4 regions of the Rhodococcus koreensis genome follow, and region 2 is predicted to be linked to each of the others. Evidence: riboswitches for the same ligand, from Rfam matches in the RefSeq annotation. Region 2 holds a riboswitch; each other region holds the start of a gene.
What was found. A riboswitch is a leader RNA that binds a small molecule or an ion and turns the genes downstream of it on or off. The one in region 2 is predicted to bind S-adenosylmethionine.

Region 1 (7,582 bases), 1.7 Mb from region 2:
TGACGTATCCCATCGACTCCTACGCCGAACTCGTCCGGCACTACCGCGAACGGTGGACCCATTACGGTCACGATCCCGCCGACGCCCTCGTCGGCGCCGGGACCGCCGGGTTCTACGTCACACCGAACTCGCAGGACGCGCTCGACGTGTGGCGGCCGATTCACGCCGCCCGGCTCGACTTCGCCCGCAGGGCAGGACTTCCCGTGGTATTCGAGACCCTCGAGGACTTCGTCGAACGCAGCTCCGCGCTGATCGGCAGCCCGCAGCAGGTGATCGACAAGGTGCAGCGCTACCACGAGCAGTTCGGCCACGAGGTGATCCACCTGAGCGCCGACCGCGTCGGCAGCGACAAACAGCACCGCGAGAGCCTCGAGCTGTTCCAGGCCGAGGTGGCGCCCGTGTTGCGCGAGACCATTCCGAGCCGCCCCCTCGCGGCCGACACAGAGGAGGAACGGCCATGAGCCTGCATCTGGGCATCGAACTCGACGGCGAGGGAACGCATCCCGAGGCCTGGCGGCGCGCCGCGCACACACCCGACCGGTTGCTGACCGGGCGAACGGTGGCGGACCGGGTCGCTGCGGCGGAGAACGCCGGTTTCACATTCGCCTCCTTCGACGATTCGCTGCTGCCGCCCGGCGCCGTCGGGGGACCCGTCGGCCGGATCGACGCCGTGAACCGCGCCGCGTTCGTGGCCGCGACCACCAGCACGATCGGTCTCGTACCGGTGGTCGGCACCACCTACGCCGAACCGTTTCACACGTCCTCCCAGCTCGCGACACTCGACTACGCGTCGCGGGGCCGCGGCGGCTGGATCGCCGCACGCGACACCGACCCGCGGGTCGCGGGCGCACTGGGCCGGACCGAGATCACCGCACCCGCCGACCTCGCGCGGGAGGAGCGGGACGCGATCGCCGTGGTCCGGAACCTGTGGGATTCCTGGGAGGACGACGCGGTGATCCGCGACTACGCCACCGGCCGTTTCGTCGACCGCGACCGGCTGCACTACATCGACTTCCGGGGCGAGACGTACTCGGTGAAGGGTCCGGCGATCGTGCCGCGGCCGCCGCAGGGGCAACTGGTGGTGTTCGGACTCGACGGGCAGACCGATCCGACCCAGGTCGACGTGGTGCTGGTGTCCGGGACGACGCCCGGTGACATCGCCGACGCCGCCGCGCGGGCGAAGGACCGCGGGGCGGCGCTGGTGTTCGCCGAACTCGACGTGGCGCTGGGCGCAGCCACTCCCGCCCCGTCGAGTGAGCGGCTGTCGTTCGCCGGCGAGGCCACCGGACTGGTGGAACTGCTGCGCGCACTGGATTCGCAGGTCGACGGTGTGCGCCTGCATCCCGCCGTGGTCGACGAGGACCTCCCGGTGCTGGCGCGGTACGTGATCCCGGCACTCCTGCGCGCCGGTGCCGCCCACCGTCCCGTTCCCGGTTCGACTCTGCGCAGCACGCTCGGACTCGACCGCCCCGCCAACCGATTCCGGGCCGAGCGCCTCGCAGAATCCTCTCGCTGAAAGGTTGTGGAGATCATGACCGACGACTCATACGCCCGGCCCGAAGCCCAGGTGCATTTCGGGGTCTTCTTCCAGGGCGTCAACCACACGACGATCTGGTCGGATCCGACGAGCGGATCGCAGATCGACTTCGAAACGTTCCGTCGGGTGGCACAGACCGCCGAGCGGGGCCTGTTCGACGCCTTCTTCCTGGGTGAGGGTCTACGCCTGCGGGAACAGGAAGGCAAGATCCTCGATCTCGACATCGTGGGCAGGCCGGATGCGATCACCCAGCTCTCGGCGCTGGCCGGCATCACCCGGCACATCGGGCTGGTGGCCACCCAGAACACCACCTACAACGAACCGGCCGACCTCGCCCGGCGACTGTCCGGGCTGGACCTGCTGTCCGGCGGACGCGCCGGCTGGAACGCCGTCACCACGGACAACGCGTGGACCGGTGAGAACTTCCGGCGCGGCGGCTTCCTCGATCACGCCGACCGGTACGAGCGGGCCGGGCAGTTCCTGGGCACCGCGCGGGCGATCTGGGACGCGTGGGCCGACGGCGCCGTCGCGACGAGCACCGAAGCGCCGTCCTGGGCCACCGCGGGCAGTGTGCAGGACGTGTCGCGGCGCACGTCGCAGTTCGACGTCACGATCACCCCCACCCTGCCGCGCAGCGCCCAGGGCCATCCCGTCATCTTCCAGGCCGGCGACTCACCGGCAGGCAGGGACTTCGCGGCCACGCACGCCGACGTGATCTTCTCCCGCCACGGAACCCATTTCGACGAGGCGCTCGGCTTCGCCGAGGACATCCGGGCGAGACTGCGCCGCGCGGGGCGCCCCGAGGACGACGTCAAGATTTTGCCGGGCACCCAGATCGTGCTCGCGGAGAACGCGTCCGAGGTGGAGGACAAGGTCCGCTGGGTCCGCGAAGGCCAGTACACCGGGCAGACGGCGCTGTCGCTGGTCGGTCAGGTGTGGGGCCGCGATCTGTCCGATCGCGACCCGGACGGTCCACTGCCCGAATTCGATCCGGTGCCCGCACCGATCTCCGTCACCCGCGGGGCCGCCCGCGACGGCAAGGACCCGCTCGCCATCGCCCGCGAGTGGCGCGCCCTGGCGGAGGCGCAGAACCTGTCGCTGCGGCAGGTCGCGATCGCGACCACTCAGCGGTCCGGTTTCGCGGGCACCCCCGGGCAGGTCGCCGACGAACTCACCCGGTGGGTTCGCAGCGGGGCGACCGACGGATTCAACATCTCGCCGTACCTGGTGCCCACCGGACTCGACGAGATCGTCGACCTGCTCGTGCCCGAACTGCAGGAGCGCGGCTCGTACCGAACGGAATACGAAGGCGCGACCCTGCGTGAGCATCTCGGTCTCCGCCCGCCGCTGTCGCGACGGGAACTCCCGCCCCGGCAGGCAGTCGGGTAGCGGGGGCCGTGTGGCGCGGCGACCGGCGATCTCTTACACTCGGTAACGACCATCCAGAGCGACCGAGAGACCTGGCTCGTTGACGTCGCAGCAACCCCCCCGCCCCGCGGGTGCGGGTGCTACCGCCGGGATCGATGGAGGAACCATGTTGACCGAAGGCTTCGTGAGCGCCTGGGGGCGTCTGCACGTCGATCTCTGCCGGTTGTCCACCTCCATCTGTCACAGCTGATCTGACACCCCGGCAGACATCCGGGGTTCTTGCTCTACACACCGCATCCGCGTCGGATCCGGTGTCCCTCACCTTTCTGTGCGCGTGAGCGCTGCCCACTCGACGGGTAGCGCGCACGGCACTTCTTCGAGATCACGGAGTTCTCGGTGCCATCAGTGCCTTTGTCCTCGTCCCACCGCGGCCGCATCGCGGCAGGTATCGGCGCCGCCGCCGTGCTGGCCACGGCGCTCACCGCCTGCGGTGGCGGCTCCAGCAGTTCCTCCGCGGACGCGGGCCCGCCCCAGCCCGGCGGCACCCTCCGCTACGGCCTGTCCCAGGCACCCACGTGCGCCGACCCCGCGCAGTCGGGCACCAACCAGACGATCTACGTGGCCCGGCAGGTGGTGGACTCGCTCACCGACCAGGACCCGGAGACGGGCGAACTGAAGCCGTGGCTGGCCGAGAGCTGGGACACCGACGCCGACGCGTCCTCCTTCACGTTCCATCTGAAGGAGGGGGTGACGTTCAGTGACGGAACGCCTTTCACCGCGGAGTCGGTGAAGAAGAACCTCGACGCCATCGTGAACACCCTCACCGGGGCCAAGGCCGCACTGGGTGCCAGCTACCTCACCGGGTACACGGGCACCACCGTGATCGACCCGCAGACCGCGCAGGTCGACTTCGCCGCACCCAACGCGCAGTTCCTCCAGGCGTCGTCCACCCCGCAGCTCGGCATCCTGTCCGACGCGTCCGTCGCGAAGTCCGCCGAAGAGCGGTGCACCGGCAACATCTCGGGCACCGGGCCGTTCACGTACGCCGACTACCAGCAGGACAAGTCGGTCACCCTCGCCAAGCGCGCCGGATACAACTGGGGTTCCGACGTGTTCGCCCACGACGGCGAGGCCTACCTCGACACCATCGAGTTCACCGTCGTCCCCGAATCCGGTGTCCGCACGGGCAGCCTGTCCTCGGGACAGCTGGACGCGATCAGCGACGCGCTGCCGCAGGACGCCCCGCAGATCGAAGGTGCGGGCGGGCAGGTGCTCACCACCTCGAATCCCGGAACCCCGTTCGGCTTCCAGCCCAACGTGACCCGCGGACCGCTCGTCGACCCCGTCGTGCGCAGCGCGCTGGTGCCGGCGATCAACCGGCAGGAACTGGTCGACACCGTGCTCGGCCCCAACTTCAAGCCGGCCACCAGCACCCTGGCCAGCCGCACCCCGGGCTACGTGGCACTGCCCGGCGTGACGTACGACCCGGAGAAGGCGAAGTCGATCCTGGATCAGGCGGGCTGGGTGCCCGGCGCCGACGGCATCCGCGAGAAGGGTGGTCAGAAGCTCGCCTTCCCCGTTCTGTTCAGCTCCGTGTTCGCCGGCAACCAGGCCATCCTCGAACTGGTGCAGCAGCAGCTCAGAGCGGTGGGAGTGGACCTGCAGCTCGACCTCGTGTCGACCCCGGAGGCCACCGCCCGCCAGAATTCCAAGGACTTCGACGCCACCTACTACAACAGCACCCGTGCCGACGGCGACATCCTGCGCACCCAGTTCGGGCTCGAAGGCCGCAACCTGAACAGCCGCGGCCCGATTCCCGCGCTCGACGACGTGCTGGCGAAGCAGCTCGCCACCACCGATCCCGCCGCGCGGAGCGCGCTCGTCGCCGACGCCCAGCAGCAGATCCTCGACAACGGCCTGTGGATCCCCACGGTGGAGTTGTCGCAGGCGATCGGCGCGGGCCCGAACGTGCAGGACCTGAAGTTCGAGGCCTCGGCCCGGCTCCAGTTCTTCGACACCTGGATCAGCGGACGCTGAGCCATGATTCGCTACCTCGGACTCCGCGTGCTGCAGGCGATCGCCGTCCTGTGGGCGACGTTCACCGTGTCGTTCGCCGTGCTGTTCCTCCTGCCGTCCGACCCGGTGAGCATCGCCGTCGACTCGGCGTCCACCGGGACGACGGTCGACGCGGCGGCCGTCGCGGAACTGCAGGCGCGGTACGGACTCGACCAGCCGGTGTGGGTGCAGTACTGGAACTCGCTGAGCCACGCCGTCCGCGGTGACTTCGGGTACTCGATCGCCACCGGGCAGTCGGTGACCGAGGCCATCGGCAACGCGGTGCCCAGCACTCTCGCGCTGGCGTCCGCGGCGCTGGTCCTCGCCGTCGTGTTCGGGGCGGGGGTCGCGTTCCTCGCCACCTACACGCGCGTCCACTGGGTGCGGAACCTGCTGTTCTCCCTGCCCCCGCTCGGTGTCGCGGTGCCGACGTTCTGGGTGGGCCTGATTCTGCTGCAACTGTTCTCGTTCCGGCTGAAGGTCTTCCCCGCGTTCGGCGATCAGGGGGTCGCGACGCTGGTGCTGCCGGCGGTGACGCTCGCGCTCCCGACCGGGGCCGTCATCGCCCAGGTGCTCGCGGCGAGTCTGCAGACCACGTGGCGGCAGCCGTTCATCGAGGCCGCGCGGGCGAAGGGGGCGTCGCGCTGGCAGATCCAGACCCGGCACGCGCTGCGCCTGTCGAGCATTCCCGCGTTCACCATCGCCGGTGTGCTCGTCGGCAATCTGCTGGCGGGATCGGTCGTCGTCGAGACGGTGTTCTCCCGCGCCGGGGTGGGGCGGCTCACCCAGACTTCCGTGATGGCGCAGGACATTCCGGTGGTCCAGGGCATCGTGGTGTTGAGCTCGCTCGTCTACGTCCTCGTCAATCTCGCCGTGGATCTGCTCTACCCGCTGATCGACCCCAGGATCGTCGAGGGCAGGCGGAGTTCCGAGCGCAGCGACACCGTCGCGAATGTGGAGGAGAAGGTTCATGTCTGACATCCTCACCAGAGAACTGATCGAGGAGGCCGAGGGTTTCGGCCCTCCGCCGGTCGACGCGCCTCCCACAGTCGCGCCCCGTCCGCACGGCCGCGGACGCCGCGTGGTGGCGTGGTGGCGTCGCAACCTCGTGCTCGTCGCCTCGGCGGCGGTGCTCCTCGTCGCGGTCGGATTCGCGGTGGCGCCGTCGGTGTTCGCGAGCGGCGACCCGCTGGTCGGGGTGCCCGCGCAGAAGCTGCAGGCGCCGAGTGCCGCGCACTGGTTCGGCACCGACAACATCGGACGCGACGTGTACACCCGGGTGGTGCACGGCGCCGGATTGTCGCTGACCGCGACACTGCTGGCGGTGGGCATCGCACTGGTCGTCGGTTCGCTGATCGGACTGCTGTCCGGCGCCCTCGGAGGTGCTCTGGACGCCGTCCTGATGCGGGTCGTCGACGTCCTCCTGTCGATTCCCGCGCTGCTGCTCTCGCTGGCACTGGTGACCGCACTGGGATTCGGCACGGTCAACGTCGCGATCGCGGTGGGCGTGTCGCTGATCGCGAACTTCGCCCGCGTGATGCGGTCGGAGGTGCTGCGGGTGCGGCGGTCGCTGTACGTCGAGGCCGCGTTCGCGTCGGGTGTCCGCTGGCACACGGTGCTGCGCCGCCACGTGCTGCGGAACTCGTACGCGCCGGTCGTCGCCCTCGCCGCCGTCGAGTTCGGCATGGCGGTCCTCGCGGTGTCGTCGCTGAGCTTCCTCGGGTTCGGCGCGGTGCCGCCCACCCCGGAATGGGGCTCGCTGATCTCCGAGGGCCGGAACTACCTCGCCACCGCGTGGTGGATGACAACCCTGCCCGGACTGGTGATCGTGGCCGTCGTGCTGTCGGCGCACCGGCTCGGGCATGCACTCGAACAGAGAGAAGTGCGATGAGCGCGAACGACACTCCGCTGCTGCAGGTCTCCGGACTGCGGGTGGCGTACGGGAGCGCCGGCGAACCCATCGTGGCCGTGCAGGGCGTCGACCTCACGGTCGCGCGCGGTGAGGTGGTGGCCGTGGTCGGCGAGTCCGGCTCCGGAAAATCCACCACGGCGCACGCCATTCTCGGACTGCTCAGCGGATCCGGGCGGGCCGTCGCCGGCACCGTCACGTTCGACGGTGAGCGTCTCGACACCAAGTCGGAACGCGCACTCGAACGCGTCCGCGGCGCCCGGATCGGCCTCGTTCCGCAGGACCCGACGACGTCGCTCAACCCGGTCCTGCGGGTCGGCGCCCAGGTGGCGGAGGTGCTCCGGATCCACGGTCTCGCCGACCGGCGGACGGCAGGCATCGAGGCGGTGCGCATTCTGGCCGAGGCCGGGATCGACGAGCCCGAGGTGCGGGCGCGGCAGTACCCGCAGGACCTGTCCGGCGGGCAACGGCAGCGTGTCCTGATCGGGATCGCACTGGCGTGCAGCCCCGAACTCGTGATCGCGGACGAACCGACCAGCGCCCTCGACGTCACCGTGCAGCGCCGGATCCTCGATCATCTCGACGCGCGGATCGCCGAATCCGGCACCGCGGTCCTGCTGATCACGCACGATCTGGGTGTCGCGGCCGACCGGGCGGACCGGATCGTGGTGATGAGCCAGGGCGAGGTGGTGGAAGCCGGCCCGACCCGTCAG
Region 2 (7,582 bases):
CGGTTTCACCACACTCCTCGACTCCGCTGTGCTGGGCATCGGCTTGCCGGCCATCCGGTCGTCCCTCGATGCGGGGACGGCGGACGTGCAGTGGATTCTGGCGAGTTACTCACTGACCTTCGGTCTCGCCCTCGTCCCCGCGGGGCGGATGGGGGATCTGATCGGCCGGAGGCGGCTGTTCCTTGCGGGTTTGAGCCTGTTCGCCGTCATGGGCCTGGTCGGTGCCCTCGCCGCGGAGCCGTGGACTGTCGTTGCGGCCCGCCTCGGCCAGGGCGTCGGGGCGGGAGTGGTCAGTTCCCAGGTCCTCGGCATCATCTCCGACCGCTACTCCGGGCCTCGTCGAGTCAAGGCACTCGCGGCATACGGAACGGCCGGGGGGCTCGCCGGTTTCATCGGTCCGATCGTCGGTGGTGTGCTCCTCGGGGTCGGGGGTCCCGATTGGGGGTGGCGGCTGTTGCTTGTGCTGAACGTGCCGTTCGCGGTCGTCACCGTTGCGCTCGGCGCGCTGTTCCTGCGTCGTGACAGCCGCTCCCGGTCGGGGGCGACAGTCGATGTCGTCGGTCTCGGGCTGATCGCGGCTGCGACGACGCTTCTGCTGTTGCCGATGGTGTCGCACTTCGGGGCGACGCGAGCGGTGCTGTCGGTGTCGGGTTCGATCCTGGCTCTGGGGTGTTTCCGCTGGTGGGAACGGCGCTACGCGAGTCGCGGCGGCACGCCGGTGCTGTTGCCTGCATTGATGCGGGCACGTGGCTACACACTGGGTACGGCGGTCGCGTTGTTCTGGTTCGGCGCCCTCCTGGCGATGAACGCCGTGATGAGCCTCTATCTGATCGAGGGACTCGGCATCGCACCGCTGCACGCGGCCCTGGTGATGTCGGGAAGTTCGGTGATGATGGCGGTGACCTCGGCAGTCGGCTGGCGGGTGGTCGCCCGGTTCGGTCGCGCCGCGGTGGTGGGTGCCATCGTCGCGGAACTGTTCGTGGTCGCCGGATACGTGCTCGCGGTCACTGTGCTGCCGCGGACGTCGGTGCTCGCGGTGGTCGCCGCGCTGGCGGTTCTGTCCGGGGTCGCGAGCGGATTCGTCGACGCCCCCAACCGTGCGATGACGCTCGAGCATGCGCCGGCCGGTGTGAGCGGCGTGGCCGTGGGATTCCTGCAGCTGTCGCAGCGGTTGTCGGCGACCGTCAGCCTCGCCGCGGTGCCCGGCCTGTATCTCGGAGTCCTGTCCGCGGACGCCGGGAACTACGGCCGTGCGATGGCGGCGGGGCTTGCAGTGTGCGCCGGAATGCTGTTGTTGTCGTTGGCATGTGCCGTCCGGGACGGCCGCAGGAGACGAGAATGACGGTTCCGTGGCCCGGCCGTCGGCGCTGCAGCATCGGCCGCTTCGGATCGGTGCGAGACAAACTCTTGTAGGTCGGCGGGGCGGCTTGGAGACTGAGGACAGCTTCTGCGTGATTCAGCCCGCCGCACAACGACAATGGAGCACAGAATCGTGTCAGCACAATCCGCACGCCGGCAGATCCGGCTCGGCCTCCTCACCAACCCGCCCGGTAACGGTGCCCGCGGGCAGATCCGTCCCGGTGACGTTCGGCATCCCGGCCGCGTCCTCGACCATTACATCCATCTCGCCCGGACTGCGGAAGCCGCGAAGTTCGACGTCCTGTTCGCTGCCGACGGACTGACCTCCGACACCGAGCTCGGCACGAAACCGGAACCGCTGACACTCTTCTCGGCGGTCGCTGCCGTGACGGACCACATCGGGCTGGTCCCGACGGTGTCGACGACGTTCACCGCGCCGTTCAACCTTGCGCGACAGTTGCAGTCGCTGGACCACCTCTCCGGTGGCCGCGTGGGGTGGAACGCGGTGACGTCGGCTGCGGGGGAGCGCAACTTCGGCGACGCACCGCTGCCCCAACACGAGGCACGGTACCGGCAAGGACTCGAACATGTGTCCGTTGTCCAGGCGCTGTGGAACTCGTGGGTCGACGACCAGTCTGCTGTCCCGATCGACCACCGCGGCGAGTTCTACACCGTCGAAGGGCCCCTTCCGCTGCCGCCGTCCGCACAGCACCAACCGGTGCTGTTCCAGGCCGGATCGTCCGACGACGGCAAGGCGTTCGCTGCCGCGTTCGCGGAGGGCGTCTACACCGCGCAGCAAACACTGCGCGGAGCGCAGCACTTCTCTCGCGACCTGAAGGCCCGGACCGCGGCAGCGGGCCGCGACCCGGCGAACATCCTCGTCCTACCCGGGATCAGTACAACGATCGGCGGCACCGAGGACGAGGCCACGCGGATCGACGACGACCTGTTCGAGCAGCACTACAGTGATGCCTCCCGCACCGCGCTCGAGGGTCAACTGGCCGGCGTCGACCTGTCCGGCCTCGCGCTCGACGACACGATTCCGCCGTCGTGGCTGCCACCGGTCGCATCGGTACAAGGCAGGCAGAGTCGGTACGGTGTGTTCCGCGAACTGGCGGTGGACGAACGCTGGACGGTTCGGCAGTTGATCACACTGCAGCAACGGTCCGCAGGTCACGGTCGCGCTGTCGGCTCACCCGAACAGGTCGCGAACAGGCTCGAGCAGTGGTTCGTCGAGGGCGGTGCCGACGGGTTCATCGTCATGCCCGGGCAGGGTCCGGGCGGTGTCGAGGCGTTCACCGAGCATGTCGTCCCGATCCTGCAGAAGCGCGGACTGTTCCGCACCGAATACGAATCCGCCACGCTTCGAGGGAATCTCGGCCTCCCCGCGATTCCGGACCGCGTCCTCGCTGCGTGATCCGTCGTACACTCCCGCCCACGAAGGAAGTTCGAACATGACGAGCCTCACATCCTCTCCTCCGTCCTCGTTGTCCCGCTTGATCACTCGCCCGCTCGAAGCGGGTGGGTTCGGACCGCCGCCGGACTCGCTGCAACCCGACGCGATCCGCCTGGTGGGAGGGGTCCCCGCCGACGAGGCGCTCCCGGTGAACGAACTGGCGGCCGCGTTCGCCGTCGCCCTCGCGACACCCCCGACCGGAGCTCGGGCGCTGCAATACTCGGTCGCTCCAGGCATCGCCAGCCTCCGCGAGGGGATCGCGGGGCGGGAGAGCGACGAGTCCGGTCTCGTCGATCCGGACCGGGTGGTCGTCACCAACGGTGCCCTGCACGGACTGAGCCTGGTCTTTGCCGCACTACTCGACCCCGGCGACCTGGTGGCCGTCGAGAGCCCTACTTTTCCCGTTGCGCTGCGGGTGCTCGACCACTACGGTGCCCAGGTCCTGCCGGTACTCAACACCGGCGGCCGACTGGATCTCGACGTCTTCGAGGGCCATCTGCAGGCGGGGCGGATCCCGAAGCTGTTCTACGTGATCCCCGACTTCCACAATCCGACCGGCACGACCCTCGCAGCCGAGGACCGGCTGCGGCTGGTCGCCCTCGCCGAGCGCTACGGATTCGTCGTCCTCTCCGACAATCCCTACCGCGAACTCCGTTTCCGGGGCACGGCCGTCCCGGACTTCCCGCTCGACAGCGACCGTGTGGTGCGAATCAATACCTTCTCCAAGACCCTCGGACCAGGGCTCCGACTGGGATGGGCTGTCGCCCCGTCCTGGCTCCAGGCCGGACTGTTGCGGTTACGCGCGAACCTCGATCAGCATCCATCGTTGGTGACCCAGTCCGCCGTGGCGCATCTGCTCGGTCGGCCAGGACTGTTCGACGGCATCGTCGCGAACGCCCGCACCCTCTACCGGGAGCGAGCGGATCTGCTGGCCGACGTTCTCACCACCGAGGCGGGTGACCTGGTGTCGATTCCGCAGGCCGAGGGCGGAATCTTCGCTTGGGCGACGGTGACCGACCCCGGCATCGATCTCGCGGAGGTCCGTGCCGCCGCGAACGCGCTGGGCGTCGACTTCTCCTCGGGCCGCTACTTCGATCCCGCCGCGAGCGGACTGTACGCACGGAGCCTGCGCTTGGGCTTCACGAACCAGAGTGAAGACAACCTCCGGCTCGGGGCGCAGCGCATCGCCAAGGCCGTCCGTGAGATCCACTCCGCGCCGCTCGCCTGATCCACATCTCTCACGTCGAAAGGAACCGCGATGACCACTGCCGGACGTCGGGCCCTGATCCTGAACGCGGGAATCAACAGCACCGGCTACAGCGCGAAGTCGTGCCCGCCGGAGCGAGGGCGGACACCGCCTGGTGCGGGCGGGCGCCCGGCTCGATCACTATCCCCAGCGGACCCTGCGCGAGCGATTCGATCTGCCGTTGGGGGGAGTACACCCCAGCTCACGTGAAGGGGGTTCTCCTATCCGAACACCTTCTCGAAGCAGTTCGAGAAGGGCAAGGCCTCATACGGGGAGAAGATCGGAATCCTCGAGTAGCCACTCTTCTCGTACAGCCTGACCGCGTCGGGCTGCCGGTCACCGGTCTGGAGAATCAAGCGGGGTCGCCTCGCCTCTCGTGCCGCATCCTCGACCGCGCTCAGCAGCGCGGTCGACACACCGGTACCACGGTGCTCTTTGACGACGAACATCCGCTTCACTTCGAGGTCGTCGCCGTTCCAGCGCAGGGCCGCGTGGCCGACAGCACGTGGCTCCGCAGCCTCGATGTCGCTGACGTACACCAGGATAGTGACGTGCACCGATTCCGGATCCACGGCATTGGTGGTAGCACGAACAGCATCCGACACTCGGTCGGAATATCGAGGACCGACTTCTGCCGCCATAGCCGCCCGCAACGTCACCGCGTCGGGATCGGACCACTGGGCTGTGCGGACGACGAACTCGGTGCGCGTGGCGCTTTCGGTCATGACAGTATCTCCATACACGTAGATTCGACGAACCACAGTGCCATGGTGCCGACGCGTCGGTCGATGGTTGAAATCAGTGCAACCTCAATGCCATCCGACGATTGAAACTCTTCCATTTGGAGCGCGATTGGGCTAATGGCCCGATGTCGCATCGTTGCGCCGACGGTTCTCCAACGCGGATGGCGTGTCCCGTCAGGTGAATTTCAATCACCGAGAGCGTAAAGCTTCGCACGGTCCCCGTCGTGAGCTATAGGAACCGTTGAGCATGTTGTGACGGTGCGCTTTTCGGTCTCACGTGCCGTGATACATTCGTGTCGACGGTCATGAGTACCAGCATCGAGCCCTGGCTTGCTGGTCGGCAACCCTCCCGCGCGGCGGGGTGCTCCAGGTGACGACCCGGCGGAATCGACAACTGATTCCGCAAGCGCGCAAGGAGTCCGTGGACCCTGGGTCTCCGGTGCGCGTCCGCACTCCTTCGAAAGGACTTTCGTCGTGGTTCGAGCGCCCCAACCGCTACACCTGGCAGTCGAGATAGATGGCGCGGGAGGTCATCCCGCCGCGTGGCGTGTGTGGGGGCGCCCGCCTGCGGATGTGCTCTCTCCCCGGGTCCTCAGGTCGGTCGTGGACACCGTAGAGGCCGCCGGTTTCGCGCTGGTCACCATCGACGACCGAGTGGTGCCGGGGGAGGGCGCGTACCCGGTGGGACGGTTGGATGCTGGGACGCGTGCGTCGTTCGTGGCGACGACGACGGCCAGTTACGGGGTGGCGCCGACGGTGCAAGCCCTCACCACCGAACCGTTCCATCTCGCGACGCAGCTGGCCAGCCTCGATCACGGCAGTCGGGGTCGCGCGGCATGGGTGGTCGGCTCGGACAACTCCGCGGACGTCAATGGTGCAGTCGGATTCGAGCCACGTGCCCCCGAGGCCGTACAGCGCGAGGTCCGAGACGTCATCGAGCTCGCCCGGCAGCTGTGGGATTCGTGGGAGGACGATGCCGTGATCCGCGATGCCGCGACGGGTCGCTACCTCGATCCCGACAAGGTGCATCACGTCGGGTTCGAGGGCGAGTTCTTCAGCGTCGTCGGACCGCTCATCACACCCCGCTCACCGCAGGGTCAGATAGTCGTCGTGGGAGCTGCGGAACTGGGGGTGACGGATCTACTCGACGTTGTGCTGCTGTCCGGTCGGGATGTGACCGAAATCGGGACGTCGGCGACAGGACAGCAGGCCGTGACCCTCGCCGATGTCGAGGTGATTCTCGATACGAAGACCGAGTCCGCGCAGTCCCGCCTTGCCCGCCTCGATGGGTATTCGCCGTGGCCGGACCGAGGACGCCTTCGATTCGCGGGTTCGGCACGGGACTTCGTCGACCTGGTGCGGTCCCTGGCGGACAAGGTGGACGGTGTCCGGATCCATCCCGCCGTCGTCACCACCGATCTCGCCGTTCTGGTTGACGAGGTCCTTCCCGTATTGCAGGAGTTGTCACTGCACCGGATTCCGAAACCGGGCTCGACGTTGCGGGAGACGCTCGGATTACCTCGGCCGCTCAGCCGCTTCACATCGACCACCAACTAGCCACGACCAGGCAGGAGTTTGCCATGTCCACTCCGGACACCGGAGCGCCGTATGATGCCGACGCGCAGGTCCACCTCGGTGTTTTCTACCCGGGAATCGGCCCGCAGACGGTGTGGGAAGATGCCAAGGCCCCCGATCAGGTATCCCCGGAAACCTTCCTGCGGGTTGCTCAAACCCTGGAACGGGGCTTGTTCGATGCGTTCTTCCTCGGCGACGGCCAGCGTGTGCGGGAGAACCGCGGTGCGGCACTGGCCACCGACATTGCAGGCCGTCCCGACGCCATCACTCAACTGTCGGCGCTTGCTGGGGTGACCAGCCGGATCGGACTCGTCGCCACGCAGAACACCACGTACAGTCTGCCGGTCGACCTTGTGCGGCGGCTGGGAAGCTTGGATGTCCTGTCCGACGGAAGGGCGGGATGGAACATCGTCACCACCGACAACGCGTGGACCGGCGAGAACTTTCGGCGTGGTGGATGGCTGCCGCACGAACACCGCTACGAGCGGGCCACCGAACTCGTCGAGTTGGCCAAGGAATATTGGGCCGCGTGGTCGCTCGCTGATGTCGCCACGGACGCCCGCCAGGACAGTTGGCTGCCCGCCGACCGATCTGCGGTCATCGCGCGGCACAGTGACCTTCTGCAGGCCACTGCGATCTCCACCGTTCCGTCGAGCAAACAGGGGCGGCCGGTGTTGTTCCAGGCCGGCGATTCCGTCGGCGGCCGTGAGCTGGCGGCCCGTCATGCCGACGTCGTGTTCTCGGCGAACAACGAGTTCGACGCGGCCGTTGCCTACGCACGCGACCTCCGGGCGCGACTGTCCGCCCACGGCCGGTCCACGGATTCGCTCCGAATCCTTCCCGGTGTCACCGTGATCATCGGAGACACGCCCGAGGACGCCGACGAGAAGGCTCGGTGGCTCCGCGAGAACGCCTACAACCCGCACCGGGCTATTGCATTTCTCGAACACTATTGGGGGCAGGATCTTTCGGCATACGATCCCGACGGCCCGTTGCCGGACATCGACCCGGTCGACGGAGAACTCGATCCGTCGCGCGGGACGTTGGCGATCGCGGACCGCACCGGCAAGCTCGATCAGATCACCCAGTGGCGTGCACTGGCCGCAGAGAAGGGGCTGTCCATCCGGCAGCTTGTCCTCGAAGTGGCCCCGAACTCGCGGTACCTGGCCGGGACCGCCGGCCAGATCGCGGATCGCTGGGCGT
Region 3 (7,582 bases), 4.4 Mb from region 2:
TTCGGCGACCGCGTGGGCGGCGGCCGCCCACGCGGTCCGCGCCTCGTGGGCGTCGTCCGCCGTCGCGGTCATCGACGCCCCGAGAGGCGGGAACGCCATCCAGACCCGCTCCTGAGGTTCCGTCTCGCTGGGCATCCGCCAGGTCATGACCGGGTCTCCGCGGCGGCGACCGTCGACGGAAGACCGTAGGGGTGCTCGTGGTCGACGGCGTCCGTCAGCCGGGTGTACGTGTCCGGCCTACGGGTGGTCAGGAACGGGAAGAGGTCGAGCCAGTCCTTGCGCTGGTCGAGGTCGAGGTCGGCCACGAGGACCGCTTCCTCGTCGCGGGGAGCGGACACCAGCACTCGGCCGTACGGGTCGGAGATGAACGAGGAACCGTAGAAGTCGATGCCGCCCTCGTTGCCGCAACGGTTCGGGACAACCATGAATGTGCCACTGGTGATGCCGTTTCCGACGATCACGTGCTGCCAGATCGGCTGCGTGTCGAACGCCGGGAAGCTCGGCTCGGACCCGATCGCGGTGGGGTAGACCAGGATCTCCGCGCCGGCGAGCGAGTACATCCGCGCCACCTCGGGGAACCATTCGTCCCAGCACGTCGGCAGTCCGAGGGCGGCGCCGCCCAGTTCGGCAGGCCGGTAGACGGGGTAGGCGTCGTCGGCGGGGCCGCCGCGGAAGTAGGTGTCCTCGTAGTATCCGGCGCTGACGGGGATGTGCAGCTTGCGTGTCCGGGACAGCAGTTCACCGGACGGGGACACGAGGATGGCGGTGTTGAAACCGAGACCGTCGGGGCCGTCGGCTCGTTCGTAGAGGGAGGCATGCACGCATACCTGGTGGCGGGCAGCGGCGGCGGCCGCGAAACTGTATGTCGGTCCGGTCGTGAGGTCCTCGGCGTCGCGCCCGGGTGTCCCGGTCGCGCGGGTGTCGGCGGGGTACTTCGACAGCGTGAGTTCCGGCAGGAACACCACTGCCGCGCCGAGGGCGGCCGCCTCACCGATCGCGTCGGTCAACCCGGTGCGCAATGCGTCCGCGTCGGCGAGCCAGCGGTGCTGCACCAACCCGACCCGCAGCGGAGTGCGGGCGGACGCCGTGGAACGTGCGGGGGAGGAGGGTGCGGGCAGCGCGGTGATCGTGCGGATGGTCATCGTTTTTCCTTCGTTCTGGTGGTGACGGGGTTGTCGGTGGTGCGGTTGGGGGGCTCGGACATCACGACGTCGATCGCGCCGAGCAGGTGGGAGCGGGCGTCCTCGGTGGAGATCTCCTTGCAGAGCCACCGCCCGGACAGTCCTTCGACGAGGGCGGTCATCGTGACCGCGGTGCGCCGGGGGTCGAGGGAGGGGGAGATCTCGCCGGTGGCCTGCGCCTGCGTGATCGCGTCGGCGATCTCGGCAACCCACGCGGCGGTGGTCCGCGCGAGGGGCTCCCGCAGCGCCTCCTCGTACACGGCGGAGGCGCGTAACTCGTTCCAGGCCAGCGAGTTCTCCACGACCTCGGGGCGGTCCTGGATCTCGCCGAGGAGCGAGCGGGTGAGCCGGTCGCGTGCGGAGTCCGCGGACCCCTCGCCCTCGCTGCGGTAGTCGCGGGCACGGTCGTTGATGTAGTTCAGGGCGGCCTCGAGCAGGCCGATGCGATCCTTGAAGTGGTAGTACAGCAGTCCCGGCGAGACGCCCGCGACCTCCGCGACATCGTTGACGCGCAGCCCGCGGATACCTCGCTGGGCAATCGCCGTCGCGCTGGCCTTCAGAATCGCGTCGCGTCGCTCGCTCATCGGAATCTCCTTCGGTTCGTGTCGTGCTAGGACGACGGCGCCTCGACCGGGGCCACGTGTTCGGGCCACAGTCGCAGCGCGACGAGGTAGCCGGCCACGGCGATGACCGACGATCCGATCAGACTGACATCGACACCGTGCGCGATGTCGGCAAGAGGCCCGGAGTACAGCGACGTGTCGACCGCGAGCAGGCCGAACAGCGATCCTGCGGCCCAGGGGATGACGGCGCGAAGGTTCCAGCCGCCGGTGAACCAGTACCGCCCGCCCTTCCGGCCCAGGTTGAACACCTGGAGATCGACGGCGTCGTACTGCCCTCGCCGCGCAACCAGGAAGCCGGCGACGTTGATCGCGACCCACGGCGCGGCGAAACCGTTGAGCACCAACGTCATCGCCGTGATCGAATCGACGGCGTCGACGACGAAGACACCGATGTAGAGCAGGGCCACCGCGAGCGCCGACGTGATCAGCGTCGTGTGGACGCGGCGCAAACGGGGGATCAGCGCCTCCAGGTCGAGCCCGCTGGCGTAGACGTTGAGGACGCCCTGGCCGAGTCCGCCCGCGAGGGCGACGAGGACGATCGGCAGCACGTACCAGCCGGGAGCCTCCGCCACCAGGTCGGCGACGTAGGAGTCGCTCAGCGTGGTGAACGTCGACGCGGTGAACGAACCGAATGCCGCGGTCAGGAACAGTCCGAAGAAGATGCCGGCCATGGTGGCCGCGACGATCGAACGGTCGCTGAACCGCACCCGGGAGATCCGCCTGCTGTAGTCGCCGAGCGTCGGGGCGTAGGACAGCGGACCGCCGACGGCGAGGACCACGGCCAGAATCCAGGTCGGCCAGAAACCGCCGAGCAGGTAGTCGCCGCTGCCCGCGCCGCCGTCGAAGTGGCCACCGAACGCGAAGACCCCCAGCAAGAGTAGTGCGGCGACGACGGGCAGCACGAACTTCTGGAGCGCGACCACCGTGCCGTGGCCGAACAGTGCGACGGCCACGATCTCGGCGGCGATGATGCCGTAGCCGAGGGCGAGCATGCCGTTGTCGACCGGTGTGCCGAACAGGCGGTGGGCGGCGGCGATCAGTGCGTCCCCCGACGTCCAGACCGCGATCGCTGCGTACGCGAGGGCGAAGAGGAGGGTGAGCCCCGAGCCGATCATCCGTCCGCTCACGCCGAAGTGCGCACCACTCGACACGGTGTTGTTCGTGCCGGTGCGCGGGCCCAGGAGTGACAGGGGAGCGATGAGGAGCGTTCCGAGCCCGATGCCGATCGCGCTGGCCGCCAGCGCGCTGCCGAAGCTGAGCCCGAATGTGATGGGGAGCCAGCCGAACACGATCACGGAGAACGCCAGATTGCCGCCGAAGAACACCGCGAGCATGTTGAGCGGTCGCGAATCGCGTTCCGATTCGGGGATGTACTCCACGCCGATCGTCTCGACGTGTCCGAACCGATCCTCCGGCGGGGAGGGAGCGGTGTCGTCGAGGGGCGTCGTCGGGTCGAGATTCGTGGACACTGCGGACCTCACATTCGGGGCGGAGGTGACCGGTATCACGTCCTGTTGGGCACCGAACATATTCCAAACTGAAAATTCAGTCAAGACCGGGGGGTGACGTGCACCACGGCGGTTGGCGCGGAGTTTGCGCTGCTCCGACGATCGGTCAAGACATACGTGTGACCGTTCGTCTCATGTATTTACCAGTCATCGGAGTGCCTGTGTCTGCCGCCGCCACTATCGGTCGTCTCGTGAGCCGGCACCGGCTCACCGCTGCGGGGACGGCGCTCGATCGGCGCGACATCGAGGGCGCACGGTGAGGTCGCCGATGGTCCGGTGGCAGCTGATCGGCTTCGTTCTCGTCGCCCCCCGGGGGACACGGCCACGCCGATGCCCTCGGGGAGTTACTCGCCAGCACAAAGGGATTGACCGAATCCGCGCCGATCGACGCGCTCCACACCGTCGTGACGGAACTCGGCGCGGCATTCGACGGAAAGGGTGAAGACCTTCAGCCGCTCGCGGACCGGCTGCGCAGCAGCGACCCCGATGTCCGGCGGCTGATCGACAACGGAAATCCCACGAGCAAGCAACTGGGGCAACTGGTCTCGGATGCGGGCCCCGGCATCACGACGAACCTCGCCAACCTGTCCGCCACGGCGAAGGTGATCTCCGTGCACCTGGGCCGGGTGGCCGAGACGAACAACCCGCCGTCGTGCACCGTCGGGTACGAGGGCACCCGGGCGATCCTCCGGGAGATGAAGCGCCAGGATCCGAACTTCGACGACACGCAGCAGGACTTCCCGCAGAACACCGCCGCCATCTGTGCGGCCCCGCAGGGCAGTCTCACCGGCGTCCGCAGCGCGAACCGGATCGTGTTCGGCGACCCCGCCACCGTTCAGCCGTGGGACTCCACGCCCAAGAATGACCCGAACAAGCTGGACCTCAACCCGATTGCGAATCAGCTCGCCCCGCTGCTCGGAGTCACCCCCAACTGACGCGAGCGCCGAGCCCGGATCCCGGACCCTCCCGGTGTCGGGTTGACAACTGCGCGCCGATCCTGCAATCTTCGAAACAGGTCACGAGTACCAGCGTCAAGCCCCGGCTAGCTGGTCGGCAACCCTCCACCGCGGCGGGGTGCTCCGGGTGACGACCAGGCTGAGGTTCATACCGAACCCGGCAAGCGCGGACTCCGAGAGGGCACCGACCCTGCGACGAGTCCCTGACTACGAGGGATGTCGTGATGACTGCTGTATTGACCGCTGACGTGTGTGTTGCCCCCCTGGCTCAGGTTTCGGGTTCCGACCTGCGGGTTCCGCTCGTTCAGGGCGGCGACTGCACCTACGTGAACTTCGACTACGCGGCCAGTGCGCCGGCGTTGGCGCAGGTGACGGACCGTATCGGGGCCCTGCTTCCGACGTACTCCAGCGTGCACCGCGGCGCCGGTTACGCCTCGCGGGTGTCGACCGAGTGCTACGAGAACGCCCGCGACTCGGTGGCCCGATTCGTCGGAGCGTGCGACGACCAGGTGGTGGTGTTCACCCGCAACACCACCGACTCGCTGAACCTGCTCGCCGGCTGCGTTCCCGGCAGCACCGTCGTCCTCGACATCGAACACCACGCGAACCTGCTGCCGTGGAAGGACTCTCGCGTCGTGCGGGCGGCGGACACGCTGGCCGAAACCGTCCGGCTGCTCGTCGCCGAACTGTGCTCCAAGCCCACCGCCCTGCTCGCGGTGACGGGGGCGTCCAACGTCACCGGTGAGGTGCTGCCGATCGCCGCCCTCGCCGAGGTGGCGCATCGTTGCGGCGCACGGATTCTCGTCGACGCCGCTCAGCTCGCACCGCACCGCCGCATCGACGTCGAGGAGTGGGGTGTCGACTACCTCGCCTTCTCCGGGCACAAGCTGTACGCCCCGTTCGGCGCCGGCGTGCTCGTGGGCCGCCGGGACTGGCTCGACGCCGCCGAGCCCTACCTCGCGGGCGGCGGCGCGGTCCGGAACGTGACCGTCGAATCCACCCAGTGGGCGCCTGCCCCCGCCCGGCATGAGGCGGGAACCCCCAACGTGCTCGGCGCCGCTGCCCTCGCCGCCGCGTGCGATGCGCTGTCCGAACTCGACTTCGGCACGGTGGCCGAACACGAGGCGGCACTCACCGGCCGGCTGCTCGACGGCCTCGGCTCCGTCGACGGCCTGGAGTTCCTGCGGCTGTGGTCGGACGCCCCCGACACCGTGGGAATCGTGACGTTCACGATCGACGGTTTCGAGCCGGGGGAGATCGCCGCCTACCTGTCCGCCGAACACGGAATCGGAGTTCGCGACGGACGCTTCTGCGCACACCCGCTGCTCGGCCGCCTCGGCAAGCCCGACGGTGCCGTGCGGGTGAGCCTGGGTCTCGGAAGCTGCTCGGAGGACGTGGATCGGCTGGTCGACGCCGTGTGCACCCTGGTGGCGGGACGCCGGAACTGGGCCTACGCCAAGGAGAGCGGCCAGTGGAATCCGGTGCCCGAGACCCGCTTTTCGCGAGACGCGCTAGTATGACGGCATGGCATCGCAGGCTGGGAGCACAATGATTGCTCACTGGTGCCGTCGGTATGTCGATCTGTGCCGAACCGCCTCGGGTATGTGTTCGAGCTGACCGGTCTTCCCGCTCCGTTTCACTCACACGCACACGTCATTCCCGAGGAACCCTTATGTCTCGAGACAATGCCTTCGTTTCCCGTCCCCTTCGCGTCGCCGTCGAGCTGACCGGATCGGGACACCACCCGGCCGCCGAGGGCGCCGCAGGCACGCGGCCGATCAACGGTGCCGACTACTGGGTGGACCTGACCGCCGACTCGACGGATCAGCTCGACCTCACGTCGTTCCCGCCGAACGTCGTCCGGATCCGGGCCGCCGATCTGCGTGAGGCGCAGCAGGAGCGCGCGCGGATCCGTGCCGAGATCGTCGCCGACGGCCGCGACCCCGACAGCGTCACCGTCCTGGTGGACCTCGAGGTGCTCATCGCCGGAGAAGCCCGCGCCGCGCGCAAGGAACTGGCTCTCCTCGACAGTGCGCTGGACACACCGCGCACACCGGTGTCGTTGCAGTACATCGGAACTCCGGTCGGCCTCGCCGGCCTCATCGCCGACATCCAGGCGGCCGGCGTCGCCGACGGCGTGACCCTGCTCCCGCTGTCGCTGCCCAGGGTTCTCGAGCAGCTCGTCGACGGCACCCTCCCGTGGCTGGAGCAGCGGGGTCTCGTCACGTCCGCCGAAGCGGTGGACGAGGCGCTGCGCCGCTTCGACCTGCCCCGCGTCGAACGGGTGCTGGCGTCCTGACCAGGTCAGTTGCCGTTGTTCGCTGAACCCAGCGGAGTGGGCCGGTAGTACCGGCCCTCGTGATACAGCAGGGGAGCCGACGCGGAATCGTCGTCGGCCTCGGCGTGGACGCGGGTGACGAGGCCGATGACGAGCGTGTGGTCGCCGACCGGGATCAACTGGTCCACGACGACCCGCATCCAGCTGGGAGTTCCGTGGAGAACCGGTTCGCCGGTGTCGAGCCGCGCCCACAGCGACTCGTCGGAGAACCGCTGGTCCGCGCTCCGCGAGAAGCGCTGAGCCAGGTGCTGCTGGTGCTCCCCGAGCAGGTGGATCACCAGCGAGCCCGCCGAGTGGAGCGCATCGATGCTCGACGACGTGTTCGCGATGTTGAACGACACCAGCGGCGGGGCCAGCGAGACGGACGAAAACGAGGATGCGGTGAAGCCGACCGGGCCCGATCCCGAGTCGAGGGTCACGATGGTGACGCCCGCCGGGTGACGGCGCAGGGCTGCGCGGTAATCCTCCGCACAGATTCCGGGGGCGAGTTCGGGGTCGTGGGGGAGGTCCGAACCATCGACGGTATCGGCGTTCTCGGCTCTGTCGGACAAATCATTCTCCGGGTCGGCCCGTGTGGGCACTGTGTCATTCTCGAGCGCGGTCATTCTCGCGCGCGTCTTTCTCGTTCACGAGATCTGACGTCAACTATAAGGGCGGGAACCGCCCGGGATTCAGTCGACGTCGATCGCCAGGCCCGCGGTGATCCGGACCAACTCCGAGAACGACGTGCGGAAGACGGTGTCCGGGTGACCGGCGGCCGCCCACAGTTCCGCGTACTCCGACAGGGCGTTGTCGACGTAGGTCGGAAGGTTCGTGGGATGGCCGAGCGGGGCGATACCGCCGATCGGCTGCCCGGTCGCGATCCGCACCATGTCGAGGGGTGCCTGGGTCAGATTCCCCTGCAGTCGTTTGCCCGTGTTCGCCAGATCCACCTCGTGCGCCCCCGACACGAGGAGCAGGATCGGGTCGTCGTCGA
Region 4 (7,195 bases), 1.7 Mb from region 2:
GCTGCGGACGCCGCACGTGAGCGGTTCCGGATCGCCGCGGATGAACTGAGCGGCGAGGCGGCGTCGGTCGCCGTCGTCGAATCGCTGACCCGCGAGTTGTTCGACGCGGTCACGCACTTGCAGACCGAACTCGACGGCGTCCGGGACACTGCTCTCGCCCACGGTATGGCAGTGTCGGACAACGGGGACGTCGAGGACGTACCGGGACCGCCGGTCGACGTGCCGGACGCGTCGGGGCGCGAGGAAATCCGCGCCGAACTGGGTGCCGCGGCCCGGGCGTTGATCCTGCAGGCGGAGGACCTCGTCGACGACGCGGCTGCCGTCCTGACGCGGGCCGCGGACGGCGGTGTCGAACCCGGTGAGGTGGGTCGCGGCCTGTCCGCCCCCGCGCCGCCACCAGACGGTTCCCCGCTCGCCAACCGCGAGTACTGGGATGCCCTGCCCACAGCTCAGCGGCGCGAGGTGATCGAGCGGCATCCCGAGTGGGTGGGCGCCCGTGACGGCATTCCGTCCGCGGTGCGGCACGAGGCGAACGTGAGCCGATTCGCCGACGAGCGGTCGCGGTGGGAGTGGGAACGGGACCGCCTCCGGGAGAGGCTGGACCACAACGTGTTCGGTGGCGCGTTCACCGACGACGATGCACACCTGTGGTATGCCGAGCAGAAGCTGCAGGACCTCGACCACCTCGAGGCACTCGTCCGCGACCACCCGGACGGCAGGCTGATGCTGCTCGACCTGCAGTCGGGTGAACGGACGATGGCCGCGTTCGCGCTCGGCGACCCCGACACCGCCGACCACATCTCCGTCACCACCCCGGGCATCGACACCACCGTCGGCTCCCTCGCCGGAATGACCGACGAGGCGAGGGCGCTGAAGGCGGAAATCGAACGGCAGCTGGACCTGTCCGGACACACCGGCGACACGGTGTCGACGATCGCGTGGCTCGGGTATCAGCCGCCGACCACCACGGGCCCGGGCAATTACGACGTCCCGTTCATCGACCAGAACCTCGGGCGCGGATGGCTCCTCGATGCATGGCAGTCCGACCGCGCGACCGCGGGAGCCCCGAAGCTCGCCTCGTTCTACGAGGGTCTCGACGTCGCCTCGCAGACGCCCGACCCGCACATCACCGCCCTCGGACATTCGTATGGTTCGTACACCCAGGGCCTGGCCCTGCAGGTAGCGGGACCGCGGCAACCGGTGGACGACGCCGTGTTCTACGGTTCGCCCGGCTTCGATGCGAACGACGAATCGGACCTCGGGCTGGCACCCGGCCACGGGTTCGTGATGCGCGCGCACGACGACCCGATCACCGTGGCTGACGGGTTCGGCCGGCTCGGACCGGATCCGGTGCAGACCGATCTCGAGCAACTGTCGGTGCGTGCGGCGACGACCCCCGACGGCGTCCGGCGGGAAGATGCCAACGGGCACAGCGAGTATCCACGGCCGAGTGACAACGGCGAACTCCGGGCGTCGGGCTACAACATGTCCGTGATCGCGGCGGGTCTGCCGGAACTGGCGCTCCGGTGACGATCCGGTGGGTGACGAAGACGGTCGCCGTGATCGGCGCGGCGATCCTGACGAGCGGATGTGGTGGCATGACGGACAACCCGTACAACTTCGGCGACGAGGAGATCGCGGCGGCGGCCGAGAGCCTGAGCGGCAGGCCGACGCTCGCCGTCACCGAGAGACACGTCACCGATGCGCTGGTGCGGATCAGCGAAGCCGTCGGCGCGCTCGCTCCGGATGTCCAGTGGCGGTGGCATCGTGAACGCAGCCAGGGTGGCGGATGCCCCGGACCGTATGCCTACACGGCGGGGAAGTCCGTCACCACGCGAGCGCTACTGTCCGACAACCCGATCCGCGACGACGACTGGACGGCGGTGCTGGCGGCGGCCCGCGCGGTCGCCGCCGACGCCGGGATGGATCGGCTCGACGTCCACGTCGACGAGCCCGGACGTCACGATGTGACGTTCGCCGGTGGAGACGGGAACCGGATCACGTTCGGGACGTACAAGGCAGCCTCCCTCCGCGGCGTCACCGGCTGCCGCCACCCGTAAGTACTTGTTAACGTCCGGCGGTTAATAAGTACTCACGGGTGGCGCAGCCGCATCGCCGAACGGATCCGACGTGCGGCCGACCAGGTCGGCGACCGATTTGAGGACCGCGGTGGGGCGGTAGGGGAACAACTCCACCGAATCCCGCGTCGAGATTCCGGTGAGGACGAGGATGGTCTGCAGCCCGGCCTCGAGACCGCAGACGATGTCGGTGTCCATGCGGTCACCGATCATCAGTGTGTTCGCGGAGTGCGCGCCGATGGCCCGCAGGGCCGAGCGCATCATCAGCGCGTTCGGCTTGCCCACGTAGTACGGGTCGCGGCCGGTGGCCCGGCTGATCAGTGCCGCAACGGATCCCGTGGCCGGAAGGGAACCCTCGCGCGACGGTCCGGTGGGGTCGGGGTTGGTGGCGATGAAGCGAGCGCCTCTCTCCACCAGTCGAATTGCGGTGGTGATGGCCTCGAAGGAATAGGTGCGGGTCTCGCCGAGGACCACGTAGTCGGGATCGTTCTCGGTGAGGACGTATCCGATGTCGTGCAGTGCGGTGGTGAGCCCGGATTCGCCGACGACGTAGGCGCTGCCGCCGGGGCGCTGGTTCGCCAGGAACGTCGCGGTGGCCAGGGCGGACGTCCAGATCGATTCCTCGGGAATGTCCAGGCCGGTGCGGAGCAGCCGGGCGCGGAGATCGCGCGGAGTCCTGATGGAATTGTTGGTCAGGACGATGAACGGGGTGCCGGACTCCCGGAGTTCGGCCAGGAACAGGTCGGCGCCGGGGACCAGATGCTCTTCGTGGACGAGAACGCCGTCCATGTCCATGAGATAGGTCCAGCCCGGGTGCTCTACTTCGTTGCTCACCGACTCAGTATGGGGGAGCGGGAGGGTGCATGCGTGACTATGCGAGCAGCCGGAACAGGCCGATGAGACCGACGACGACGATGGTTCCCCGTAGTGCGGTGGGGGACAGGCGGCGGCCGTAGCGGGCGCCGAGGACGCCTCCGAGCAGCGAGCCCACCGCGATGAGGCCGGCGGCCGCCCAGCTGATCCGGTCGAAGGCCACGAGCGTGTACGCGGTCGCCGCGACGACGTTGACGATGAGCGACAGCAGATTCTTCGCGCCGTTCATCCGTTGCAGGCTCTCCGGCAGGATCGCGCCCATCACGCCCATCAGCAGAATGCCCTGCGCAGCGGTGAAGTATCCGCCGTACACGCCGACGGCGAACGTGCCGACGGTCAGCAGGGTGAGTCGCGCCGTGCTCAGGCCCGCCTCGTGGCTGCCACGCTGCTTCGCCCAGGCCTGGATCTTCGGCTGCAGCACCACCAGGATCAGGGCGAGGATCAGCAGCACCGGGACGACGAGTTCGAACACCGTTTCGGGGAGGTGCAGCAGCAGCCACGAGCCGAGAACCGCACCGCACAGGGACGCCGGGATCTGCCACCGCAACCGCGGCCCCTGCCCGGCCAGCTCCCGCCGGTACCCCCACGTGCCGGACACGCCACCGGCGACCAGGCCGATCGCGTTCGACATCGTCGCGGTCACCGGAGGGAACCCGAAAGCCACCAGGGTGGGGAAGGTGATGAGCGTGCCGCTGCCGACGATGGCGTTGATCGCGCCCGCGCCGACGCCGGCTACCAGGATCGCGATGACTTCGAGTGGTGTCACCGAGGCGACGTTACAAGGGCCTCGGACGGCCCGGCAGCCGGGTCACGCGGCGGTGGCGATACGCGACTGCTCGTCTCATCCAACCGCATCTCCGACCACTTGTCAGCACTTCTGCGCACGGTGATTCTTGCGTCCGCTCGACGCCATTTCCCCTGTGTTGCAGGGAAATACCCCGTGTTGACGACGTCCGGGAATGCAGCTAGTGTTCGCTTCAACCATCCAGAGCGACCGAGAGACCTGGCTCGTTGACGTCGCAGCAACCCTTCCGAATTTTTCGGGTGCGGGTGCTACCGCCGGGATCGATGGAAGGCAGCACATGAACTACCCCGCGCGCCCTGCGTGGCGCAGACGGCACATCGACCTGTGCCGTACCACCTCCTGCCACTGTTGACGAGGTCTCACCGCACGCTCACCGGGTAAAACGCCAGGTGAGCGCCTGACGCGCGCCCGCATCCCGCGGAAGACGCGCCCTCTTCCCCGTCCCGTCTCCAGGTGAAAGGCCGCCTCAGTGATGTCTGTTCCCAGTGGTGAGCGAGCGTGAGCGCCCCCGTCCGGGCGCGTTCGGCCGCGCCCCTTGATTCCGAACCGTCCGGCAATGGTGACCGGCCCGCGGACGCCGCGCTGGAGGTCGCACGGCGGTGGCACCCGTGGCGGTGGGTGGTCAGCGCCGCCGTGCTGGTGCTGCTCGCCCAGTTCGTCCACGGCCTCGCCACCAACCCGGGGTGGGACTGGGCGACGTTCGGCAAGTACTTCACCGCCGGCTCCGTGCTGCAGGCCCTGTGGATGACGGTGAAGCTGACCCTCTGGGGGACGGTCCTCGGATTCGCGCTCGGTGTGGTGCTGGCGGTCAGCCGCCTGTCGCACAACCCGGTGCTGCAGGTGATCGCCTGGGTCTACATCTGGGCGTTCCGGTCGATCCCGCTGATCGTGCAACTCCTGTTCTGGTTCAACATCACGTACCTGTATCAGACTCTGTCGCTGGGAATTCCGTTCGGACCGGGCTTCTTCACGTTCGAGGTCAACGGCGTCATCAGCGGCTTCACCGCCGCCGTCATCGGTCTGGCCCTGCACCAGGCCGCGTACTCCGCCGAGATCATCCGTTCCGGCATCATCTCGGTGGACCACGGGCAAATCGAGGCGGCGCAGTCGCTGGGTATTCCGCGTCGTCGCCAGTTCTTCAAGATCGTTCTGCCGCAGGCGATGCGCGGCATCCTGCCGAACGCCGCGAACGAGGTGATCAGCCTGTTCAAGGGCACGTCGATCGTGTCGACGATGGCGATCGCGGAACTGTTCTACCAGGTTCAGGTGATCTTCGGCCGCAACGGTCGCGTCGTGCCCCTGCTGATGGTCGCGACGATCTGGTACATCATCCTGACCACGCTGTTGTCGGTCGGCCAGTACTACGTCGAGCGGCACTACGCCCGCGGATCGGCTCGGGCACTGCCCCCGACTCCGTGGCAGAAGGTCACCCGGAAATTCGCCGAGATCCGCGACGCCGGCGTCTCCGTACCGAGAGGGGCCACGAAATGACGACCGACACCCAGCAGGCAGAGTTCGCGGTGGAGGTTCGCGGAGTCCACAAGTCCTTCGGCGCACTCGAAGTCCTCCAGGGTGTGGACCTGCTGGTCCGCAAGGGCGAGGTGACGGTGATCCTGGGCCCGTCGGGTTCCGGCAAGTCCACGCTGCTCCGCACGCTCAACCACCTGGAGAAGGTCGACCGGGGCACCATCCGGATCGACGGCGACCTCATCGGCTACCGGCGCAAGGGCAACAAACTCCACGAACTGCGGGAACGCGACATCCTGAAGCAGCGGTCCCGGATCGGATTCGTGTTCCAGAACTTCAACCTGTTCCCCCACCTCACGGTGCTGGAGAACGTGGTCGAGGCACCGGTGTCGGCGCAGGGCCGTGACCGGGCCGAGGTCGAGGCCGAGGCGATCGCCCTCCTCGAACGGGTCGGCGTGGGTGACAAGGCCCACGAGTACCCGCGGCAACTGTCCGGCGGCCAGCAGCAGCGGGTCGCGATCGCCCGGGCCCTCGCACTGCGCCCTGCGGTGATCCTGTTCGACGAGCCCACGTCGGCGCTCGACCCGGAACTGGTCGGCGAGGTTCTCGCCGTCATCAAGCAACTGGCACGCGACGGCGCCACCCTCGTCATCGTCACCCACGAGGTGGGTTTCGCGCGGGAGGTCGCCGACACGGCCGTCTTCATGGACGCCGGAGTCGTCGTGGAGCAGGGCCCGCCCGCGCAGGTCATCGACGACCCACAGCACGACCGCACCAAAGCTTTTCTCTCCCGAGTTCTCTGACCTCCACACCCCGGTGTGGATCCCCGAAAGGCACACATGTCCACCGCACGGTTCCGTAAGAAGATTCTGGCCTCGGCTCTCACCACCGTCGCGCTCCTCGCCGCCGCGTGCGGGGGCGGCGACGTCGAGGACGAGGGATCGGGGCCCACCTCGGCCGCCGGCTACAACCTCACCGCCGATCAGAATCGCATCACCACCGACGAGGTCGAGTCGATCGCCGCGAAGGTTCCCCAGCAGATCCGCGACCGCGGCACGCTCGTCGTCACGGGCAGTGCCGGTTCCGCCCCGCCGCTGCGCTTCTACGCCGACGACGACAAGACGCTGATCGGCTCGGAAACCGACTTCGCATACCTGATCGGCGACGTCCTCGGCCTGAAGGTCGATCTCCAGGCCGCGGACTGGGCGCAGAACTTCGTCCGGATCGACTCGGGGGAGGCCGACGCCTTCATCTCCAACGTCACCGTCACCGAGGAGCGGAAGGAGAAGTACGACTTCTCGACATACCGCCTCGACACGGTCGCGTTCGAGACGAAGAAGGACAGCGGCATCCAGATCAAGGAACCCAAGGACGTCGCGGGCCTGAAGATCGCGGTCTCCTCCGGCACCAATCAGGAAGCGCTGCTGGTGAAGTGGAGCGAGCAGAACGTGGCGGCCGGTCTCGAACCCACCGACATCACCTACTACCAGAACGCCACCGACTACTACCTGCCGCTCGCGTCGGGGCGGATCGACGCCTACTTCGGCCCCAACCCCTCCTCGTCGTTCCACGTGGCGCAGGCCGGGGAGACCGAGATCGCCGGAACGTTCTCGGGCGCCGGCGACGCACTCCAGGGTGAGATCGCCGTGCTCACCAAGAAGGACAACGGGCTGATTACCGCCGTCAACGAGGCCATCAACCATGTCATCGAGAACGGCACGTACGCACAGGTTCTCGACCGCTGGAACATCGCGAACGAGGCCGTGAACACGTCGGTCGTCAACCCGCCCGGGCTCCCGAAGACCAGCTGACAGGAGGAACAGTGAGCGAGAGGACCGACCCCGTGCAGACCGTGTTCGTCGATCAGACCGATCCACTGGCCGCGCCGCTGCTCGAAGAACTGGCGACCGAATACAGCACTCGGTACGGGCGGTCCCGCGACCAGATGTACGAGGATCTCAGCACGTATCCG

Region 1: it holds a riboswitch for S-adenosylmethionine, as region 2 does, so the genes downstream of both, JWS14_RS51725 (putative leader peptide) here and JWS14_RS03560 (LLM class flavin-dependent oxidoreductase) in region 2, are expected to answer to the same signal.
Region 3: it holds a riboswitch for S-adenosylmethionine, as region 2 does, so the genes downstream of both, JWS14_RS23745 (aminotransferase class V-fold PLP-dependent enzyme) here and JWS14_RS03560 (LLM class flavin-dependent oxidoreductase) in region 2, are expected to answer to the same signal.
Region 4: it holds a riboswitch for S-adenosylmethionine, as region 2 does, so the genes downstream of both, JWS14_RS51730 (putative leader peptide) here and JWS14_RS03560 (LLM class flavin-dependent oxidoreductase) in region 2, are expected to answer to the same signal.

The regions. Positions count from the first base shown of each region.
Region 1 covers NZ_CP070609.1:2,503,252-2,510,833, reverse strand. Annotated here, with positions in the region: gene JWS14_RS11620 (LLM class flavin-dependent oxidoreductase) at 1-461, shown strand, start outside; gene JWS14_RS11615 (LLM class flavin-dependent oxidoreductase) at 458-1,516, shown strand; gene JWS14_RS11610 (NtaA/DmoA family FMN-dependent monooxygenase) at 1,532-2,926, shown strand; SAM riboswitch class I at 2,973-3,067, shown strand; gene JWS14_RS51725 (putative leader peptide) at 3,072-3,155, shown strand; gene JWS14_RS11605 (ABC transporter substrate-binding protein) at 3,311-4,942, shown strand; gene JWS14_RS11600 (ABC transporter permease) at 4,946-5,938, shown strand; gene JWS14_RS11595 (ABC transporter permease) at 5,931-6,851, shown strand; gene JWS14_RS11590 (dipeptide ABC transporter ATP-binding protein) at 6,848-7,582, shown strand, end outside.
Region 2 covers NZ_CP070609.1:787,197-794,778, reverse strand. Annotated here, with positions in the region: gene JWS14_RS03580 (MFS transporter) at 29-1,342, shown strand; gene JWS14_RS03575 (NtaA/DmoA family FMN-dependent monooxygenase) at 1,493-2,776, shown strand; gene JWS14_RS03570 (aminotransferase-like domain-containing protein) at 2,814-4,043, shown strand; gene JWS14_RS03565 (GNAT family N-acetyltransferase) at 4,283-4,786, opposite strand; SAM riboswitch class IV at 5,106-5,219, shown strand; gene JWS14_RS03560 (LLM class flavin-dependent oxidoreductase) at 5,279-6,361, shown strand; gene JWS14_RS03555 (NtaA/DmoA family FMN-dependent monooxygenase) at 6,385-7,582, shown strand, end outside.
Region 3 covers NZ_CP070609.1:5,180,727-5,188,308, forward strand. Annotated here, with positions in the region: gene JWS14_RS23720 (agmatine deiminase family protein) at 1-147, opposite strand, end outside; gene JWS14_RS23725 (nitrilase-related carbon-nitrogen hydrolase) at 144-1,142, opposite strand; gene JWS14_RS23730 (TetR/AcrR family transcriptional regulator) at 1,139-1,765, opposite strand; gene JWS14_RS23735 (purine-cytosine permease family protein) at 1,792-3,273, opposite strand; partial or broken gene JWS14_RS23740 (mammalian cell entry protein) at 3,583-4,247, shown strand; SAM riboswitch class IV at 4,327-4,441, shown strand; gene JWS14_RS23745 (aminotransferase class V-fold PLP-dependent enzyme) at 4,493-5,788, shown strand; gene JWS14_RS23750 (LLM class oxidoreductase) at 5,941-6,567, shown strand; gene JWS14_RS23755 (flavin reductase family protein) at 6,573-7,211, opposite strand; gene JWS14_RS23760 (YbaK/EbsC family protein) at 7,278-7,582, opposite strand, start outside.
Region 4 covers NZ_CP070609.1:2,511,818-2,519,012, reverse strand. Annotated here, with positions in the region: gene JWS14_RS11660 (alpha/beta hydrolase) at 1-1,530, shown strand, start outside; gene JWS14_RS11655 (LppA family lipoprotein) at 1,542-2,060, shown strand; gene JWS14_RS11650 (HAD-IIA family hydrolase) at 2,082-2,873, opposite strand; gene JWS14_RS11645 (sulfite exporter TauE/SafE family protein) at 2,950-3,717, opposite strand; SAM riboswitch class I at 3,930-4,026, shown strand; gene JWS14_RS51730 (putative leader peptide) at 4,034-4,108, shown strand; gene JWS14_RS11640 (amino acid ABC transporter permease) at 4,255-5,247, shown strand; gene JWS14_RS11635 (amino acid ABC transporter ATP-binding protein) at 5,244-6,026, shown strand; gene JWS14_RS11630 (ABC transporter substrate-binding protein) at 6,063-7,034, shown strand; gene JWS14_RS11625 (GNAT family N-acetyltransferase) at 7,046-7,195, shown strand, end outside.